DNA from 2 places in the Kitasatospora sp. NPDC092286 genome. Region 1 is predicted to be linked to the other one. Evidence: riboswitches for the same ligand, from Rfam matches in the RefSeq annotation. Region 1 holds a riboswitch; the other holds the start of a gene.
The links. A riboswitch is a leader RNA that binds a small molecule or an ion and turns the genes downstream of it on or off. The one in region 1 is predicted to bind ZMP and ZTP.

Region 1 (3,391 bases):
GCCGAGCTCCTCGCCCATGCCGGCCGTGCCCTCGGTGCGCACCGGCCCGGGGCGGACGGCGTTGACCCGCACCCCGCGCGGGCCGTACTCCGCGGCCCACGCCTTGGTCAGCAGTTCGACGGCCGCCTTGCTCGACCCGTACAGGGCCATGCCCGCGGCCCCGTACGCGGCGACCATGGTGCTCACATTGACGATCGCACCGTGGCCCCGTTCGGCCATCGCCGGCGCGAGTTCCGCCACCAGGTGGAACGGCGCCTTCACATTCAGCGCGTAGACGGTGTCGACCTCGCTCTCCGCCGCCTTCTCGGTGGGCCCGAACGGGTAGACGCCCGCGTTGTTCACCAGGATGTCGGCCCGGCCGCCGCCCAGGTCCACGACTTGCCGGGCCAGTTGCCGCACCAGCCGCGCCTCGCGCAGATCGGCGGCGACGAAGTCGGCGCTGCCGCCGCCGGCGCGGATGGCGGCGACCACGGACTCGCCGCGGGAGCCGTCGCGGCCGGCGACCAGTACATGCGCTCCCCGCTGCGCCAGCAGCGCCGCGGTGGCGGCACCGATGCCGCTGGTCGCGCCGGTCACCAGGGCCACGCGCCCGGTCAGATCAAACGAACCCATGAGGTTGTCCTCCGTGTCGGAAAGGGTGAGCTGACATACGGGGAAGCGCTCCTTCCCCGAGGGATTCCGTTCTCGTCATCGGCGATTCCCGGGGCCCGCTTGACCAACGACCACAGCGTGCGGCGGCCGAACAGCCCACCCCGGTTGAGGTTCCCGTCCGGGGAACGGATCGTGGGAGCGTCCCGGTCCGTCGTGCCGCGCGGCCCCGAGCAGGCGCGCGGCAGCCGAGCAGCCGTGCGCCACCCGAGCAGGGGCGAGCACGAGCACCCGAGGGGAACCCATGGCGTCCAGCAGACGCAGCCGCCTCCGCGCCGCCGCGGCGTTCACCGCGGCGGTCCTGGTGGCCGGCTGCTCCTCCTCTCGTCGAAGGCGAACGCGCGGGCGGCGGCGGAATCCGGCAGGTCGACGATGTGCACGCTGCCGGTGGGCGTGCCGCCGTCGCTGGAAAGGGTCGGGCCGCGGGCGATCATCTCCGTCGCGTACCGGTCCATGTAGGCCCAGTGCTCTTCCAGCAGTTCCTCGCGCAGCCCCTCGGAGCCGGGCCGATCGCGGTGGTGGACGAGGAACTCCGTGCCCGTAGGCTCTCTTGAACGAGGTAACCAGGTCGAGCGGATTTCATGGCGACGGCCGCTCGGCAGCCTCAACCGTTGACGGTCCTGCTCGTGACGACCTCGAACGCCGGGCCCTGTCCGCTAAAGTGAGGGCCGGGCCGTGACTGGCGCTGAGGTGGAGTACCACCGGGGAGCGGCCTGGCACTCTGTCGATGCCGTGCGCCTGGGCGACTCACCGTGAGGCTCAGGAGTGGCACGTGGCTTGGACAGAGACAGCTCGCCTGATGGACGGCACCGGTCTTGCCCGCCGCATCATCGAGAGCAGCACCGCGGCTGCCGCAGACCTCCGCCGACGCACCGGGACCGCCCCGTGCCTGGCTACCGTGTTGGTCGGAGAAGATCCGGCTTCGGTGACCTACGTCCGAATGAAGCGAGCCCGGTGCGAGAAGTCGGGCATCACGTCACGGCACGTGGCCCTGCCCGCCTCGATCAGCACCAGCGGCCTGATCGAAGCCGTCACCGACCTCTCCCAGGACGCCGGCGTGCACGGCATCCTGCTGCAACACCCCGTGGGTGCACACATCGACGAACGCGCCGCCTTCGAAGCGATCGCTCCGGACAAGGACGTCGACGGGGTGACCATGCATTCCTTCGCGGCGATGGGCTTCGGCCTTCCGGGCTTCGTGTCCTGCACCCCCGGAGGAATCATGCGTCTGCTGGAGGAGTACGACGTGGACCTCGCCGGGAAGCACGCGGTCGTGGTAGGACGCAGCGCGATCCTGGGCAAGCCCGCAGGCATGCTCCTGTTGGGACGCGATGCCACGGTGACGTACTGTCACTCGCGTACCACCAATCTGTCCGCGATCGTTCGGGAGGCCGACATCCTGCTCGCCGCGGTTGGACGGCCGCGTTTCATTACCGGCGCGGACATCAAGCCCGGTGCGGTGGTGATTGATGCGGGATACAACCCGGGCAACGTCGGGGACGTGGACTTCGAGACCGCCAGGAACCGGGCAAGTCTGATCACCCCCGTCCCCGGAGGTGTCGGCCCCATGACCATCGCCGTGCTCCTTGCCCAGACGCTGGAGGCGGCGTCACGTCAGCTCGGGACGAGTTGACGTGGGCTCTCGTGGGCCGGGCCGTCGCCCACGAGAGCCCTGGCTCACCGACACACCCCGGGCCCGCACCCGCACCAGCCGCCTCGAAGTGCTTCGCCCCGCCTGACCAGAGACGGGGCGAAACGACAGAGTTCGAATTCCACCAGCATCGTGCCGGGGCCCGATGCGCGGCCGCGGCATCGTCCCCGGTTACCGGGGCGGGTGGTGTAGTCGTTCTCGCCGTTCCACTCGTTTTCGACCCGCAGAGCGACCGGCTTCGGTAAGGGCGGACGGGGGCGAGGGTGGGTATGGCCGTCAGACGACGACGCGCGTGGGCAGGGCGTCGGCCCGTCCGTAGGCCAGGACCTCCGGGAGGACCTCGCGGAACCGGGCGAGGTCCTCGGCCGGCGCCTCGATGGTGGCCTCGATCTCGGGGTCGTCCAGCCCCAGGGCGGCCAGGTCCGAGGGGTCCAGGCTCACCCGGAGGACGTTCCCGGTCAGCACGACTTCGCGCACACATCCGTACGCGGTCCCCTGATCGGCCGTGACCAGGCAGTGGGTGTCGAATCCCAGGGCGATGTCCTGCTCGTCCGGCTCTTCTTCGCCGGACATGAACAGCAGGATGAAGCCGCTGCCGTCCGCGTGCTCGGCGAGGCCGGCCTCGGCGAAGTAGCTGTCGGGGTCCGTATCCGCAGCGGCGGCCCGGGCGGTGAACCGATAGGTCATGGCACGGTTCTATCAGGGGCGCTCATCGAGGTCGGGCGGAGGGTTGGACGGGTACGGGGCATGGCAACGGGTCAGCGGGGGCGCGCCGGGGCGAAGGGGATGCCGGAGGTCAGGCCGCGGTGGCCGATCATCAGGGACTCGCCGAGGAAGCTCACCCCGATGGAGAGCTGGACGGGGCGTGCGTTCTCGTGCATGCCCAGCTTCGCCGCCAGGGCGCCGAAGCCGGCCGTGACCGCCAGGGTGCCGATCACGGCGAGGAAGGTCCGGCCGGTGTAGCGCTGCCACAGGACGCCTTCCCTTTCGAGGAGTTGGACGGTGGCCCCGCGGAGTGCGCCGAGTACCGCACCGAGGGCGCTGCCGGTGATGACCCAGATGAGGTCGGTGCCGGTCAGGTCCTTCGCCTTG
Region 2 (3,391 bases), on a different contig from region 1:
GACTGGCCGGCGGCGTCTGGGCCGCGGACACCGACACCGCTGCCGCGTTCGCCCGCCGCCTGGACACCGGGCAGGTGGACCTCAACGGCGGGCGCTTCAACCCGCTGGCGCCGTTCGGCGGTTACAAGAACTCGGGGCTCGGCCGGGAGCTGGGGCGACACGGGCTGGAGGAGTTCCTGCAGTACAAGTCGCTTCAGTACTAGCCGATTTGTGGGGTGCGGGCCCGGCCGGGCCCGCACCCCCCGCGCGCCCATCAGGACAGGTCGACGCCCGGGTAGAGCGGGAAGCCGGCGAGCAGATCGGCGGCGCGCTTGGCGACGCCGTCGCGCAGCGACTCGTCCAGGGTGTACTGGGCCTTGGAGGAGGCGCCGGTGCGGCCGACGGCCGGGGTGGTGCCGCGCAGCACGGTGTCGATCAGGCCGGCGATCTCGTCCATCTCGGCGACGCCCAGACCCCGGGTGGTGAGCGCGGGTGTGCCGAGCCGGACGCCCGAGGTGTACCAGGCGCCGTTCGGGTCCTGCGGGACGGAGTTGCGGTTGGTGACGATGCCCGAGTCCAGCAGCGCCGCCTCGGCCTGACGGCCCGTCAGGCCGTAGCCGGAGACGTCCGCGAGGACGAGGTGGTTGTCGGTGCCGCCGGTGACCAGCTTGCCGCCACGGCGCAGCAGGCCCTCGGCGAGGGCGTGGGCGTTGTCCACCACCCGGCGGGCGTACAGCTGGAACTCCGGGCGGCGGGCCTCGGCGAAGGCGACCGCCTTGGCGGCCATCACGTGCGACAGCGGGCCGCCGAGCACCAGCGGGCAGCCGCGGTCGACGTGCTCGGCCAGCTCGGAGGTGCAGAGCACCATGCCGCCGCGCGGGCCGCGCAGCGACTTGTGGGTGGTGGTGGTGACGATGTGGGCGTGCGGGACGGGGTCGAAGTCACCGGTGAGCACCTTGCCGGCGACCAGCCCGGCGAAGTGCGCCATGTCGACCATCAGGGTCGCGCCGACCTCGTCCGCGATCTCGCGCATCGTCCGGAAGTTCACCAGCCGCGGGTACGCCGAGTAGCCGGCCACCAGGATCAGCGGGCGGAACTCCCGGGCGGTGGCGCGCAGCGCGTCGTAGTCGATCAGGCCGGTGGCCGGGTCGGTGCCGTAGCTGCGCTGCTCGAACATCTTGCCCGAGATGTTGGGGCGGAAGCCGTGGGTGAGGTGGCCGCCGGTGCCCAGGGACATGCCGAGCATCCGCTGGTTGCCGAGCTCGTGGCGGAGTTCGGCCCAGTCCTGCTCGGTGAGGTCGTTGACGTTGCGGACGTCGGCCCGCCGGAGGGCCGGGCTCTCGACCCGCTGGGAGAGCACCGCCCAGAAGGCGGTCAGGTTGGCGTCGATGCCGGAGTGCGGCTGGACGTAGGCGTGGTCGGCGCCGAAGAGCGCGCGGGCGTGCTCGGCGGCGATCGTCTCGACGGTGTCGACGTTGCGGCAGCCGGCGTAGAAGCGGCGGCCGGCGGTGCCCTCGGCGTACTTGTCGCTGAGCCAGTTGCCCATGGCGAGCAGGACGGCCGGGGAGGCGTAGTTCTCGCTGGCGATCAGCTTGAGCGAGGCGCGCTGGTCCTCGATCTCCTGGCCGATCGCGGCGGCGATCCGCGGCTCCACGTCGCGGACGACGTCGAGGGCGCTGCGGAACGCGGTGTTGGCGGCGGCGCTCGCGGTGGTGTGCGGCGTCGCGGGGGTGGCAGGGGTGGCCAAGGCGGTCTCCTCGTGGCAGGCGGACGAGTACGGACGGCCCAGGCGCTCGGCAACTGACGTGCGTCGGCACGGAGCCGCTTCCCGATGGTCGATTCCATCCGTGCGCGCCAGTCGCGGCTCCCTGGGATCGTATCAACGCCCCAGCGGGTGTGGCGGAGATCTCAGAATGCGGGACGACACCCTGCGCATCGCCCGGTTTGCCCCCTTACGGGCGTTCTAGTGCAACGGCACTATTGCAGCGGAATGAAGCCGTCACAATTCCCGAAACATTGCCCCGGAGTTCCGCCGGGAATGATTTGCGGAAGTCCGGTGGTGTCCGATCTGATGGCGTTCGGCAGGCCGCCGGGAAACCCCCGTAGGCCGGTCCGGAAATGCACACCAGCGCACCCTCACCCACGGGGCGGCGGAGAATTCGGGGAGTACGCCTCTCATGGCAGTGGTCGAGACAGTCGCAGGCACGCCCGACGCTCCGGGCGCCCCGGACGCGCCGCGGGCCCGGCCCCCCGCTCCGCAGGACCGCCCGCTGCGCGCCGCGCTGCGCCGGATCCGCCGCGACCGGGTCGGCGCCGCCGCCCTCGCCGTCGTCCTTCTCTTCCTGCTGCTCGCGCTCGCCGCGCCGCTGATCGCCGCCCTGTACGGCAAGAACCCGGTCGAGCACTACGGCCAGAACACGCCCGGCCTGCTCAGCGACGGCGGGCTGCCGATGCTGCCCAACGGCGGTATCTCCGGCGACTTCTGGTTCGGCCTGGAGCCGGGCCTCGGCCGGGACGTGTTCACCCAGCTGCTGTACGGCATCCGCACCTCGCTGCTGATCGCCTTCGCCTCGGCGGTCATCACCACCACCCTCGGGGTGCTGGTCGGCGTCGCCGTGGGCTACCTGGGCGGGGTCACCGACCGGCTCTTCGGCTTCCTCTCCCATGTGCTGCTGGCCTTCCCCACCCTGCTCCTGCTGCTCGCGCTCAGCCCGATCATCCAGTCCCGGCTGGTCGATCCCGGCACCGCGGAACCGGAGTGGATGCAGTTCCTGGTGCTGATCCTGGTCTTCTCCGCGTTCGGCTGGATTCCGCTCGCGCTTTCCCTGCGCGCCTCCGTCCGGTCGCTTCGGGAAAGGGATTTCGTGCAGTCCGCCCGGGCGCTCGGCGCCGGCGGATTCCATATCGTCGTCCGCGAACTCCTGCCGAATGTCCGGGCGCAGCTTCTGGTGCACGCCACGATGGCGGTGCCGACCTTCGTCGCCTCCGAGGCGGTGCTCTCGTTCCTCGGTGTCGGCATCACCGAGCCGATCCCGGACTGGGGCCGGATGATCGCCCGCGGCTCCGAGGTCTTCCAGGCCGACCCGACCTACATGTTCTTCCCGGGCGTGGCGCTGCTGCTCTTCGTGCTGGCCTTCAACCTGCTCGGGGACGCCGTCCGGGACGCCCTGGATCCGCGCGCCGCCCGCTGAGACCCGGCCCGCCGGCCTTCTCCGTCTTCTTCTTCCCGCCGCTCCTCATGTCACCTACCAGCCCCGGCCACCGGGGCAAGGAGAGATTCGCCATGCGCTGGATCAAACCGTCCCTCGCCGTCGTCGCCACCGCGCTGCTGGCGACCTCCTGCTCGGCCGGGGCGGGCGCGGGCTCCGGTGCCGCCGCCGGCGGTCCGGCCGCCAAGGACGCCTCCCCGCTG

Region 2: another riboswitch for ZMP and ZTP. It lies ahead of ACIQIB_RS04165 (glycine hydroxymethyltransferase); the one in region 1 lies ahead of ACIQIB_RS22955 (bifunctional 5,10-methylenetetrahydrofolate dehydrogenase/5,10-methenyltetrahydrofolate cyclohydrolase).

The regions. Positions count from the first base shown of each region.
Region 1 is NZ_JBIVRD010000022.1:144,191-147,581, forward strand. It holds gene ACIQIB_RS22945 (SDR family NAD(P)-dependent oxidoreductase) at 1-612, opposite strand, end outside; partial or broken gene ACIQIB_RS22950 (YciI family protein) at 972-1,226, opposite strand; ZMP/ZTP riboswitch at 1,314-1,399, shown strand; gene ACIQIB_RS22955 (bifunctional 5,10-methylenetetrahydrofolate dehydrogenase/5,10-methenyltetrahydrofolate cyclohydrolase) at 1,448-2,281, shown strand; gene ACIQIB_RS22960 (Imm10 family immunity protein) at 2,576-2,986, opposite strand; gene ACIQIB_RS22965 (DUF1453 domain-containing protein) at 3,058-3,391, opposite strand, start outside.
Region 2 is NZ_JBIVRD010000002.1:323,625-327,015, reverse strand. It holds gene ACIQIB_RS04170 (aldehyde dehydrogenase family protein) at 1-203, shown strand, start outside; gene ACIQIB_RS04165 (glycine hydroxymethyltransferase) at 254-1,726, opposite strand; ZMP/ZTP riboswitch at 1,756-1,851, opposite strand; gene ACIQIB_RS04160 (ABC transporter permease) at 2,157-3,170, shown strand; gene ACIQIB_RS04155 (ABC transporter substrate-binding protein) at 3,263-3,391, shown strand, end outside.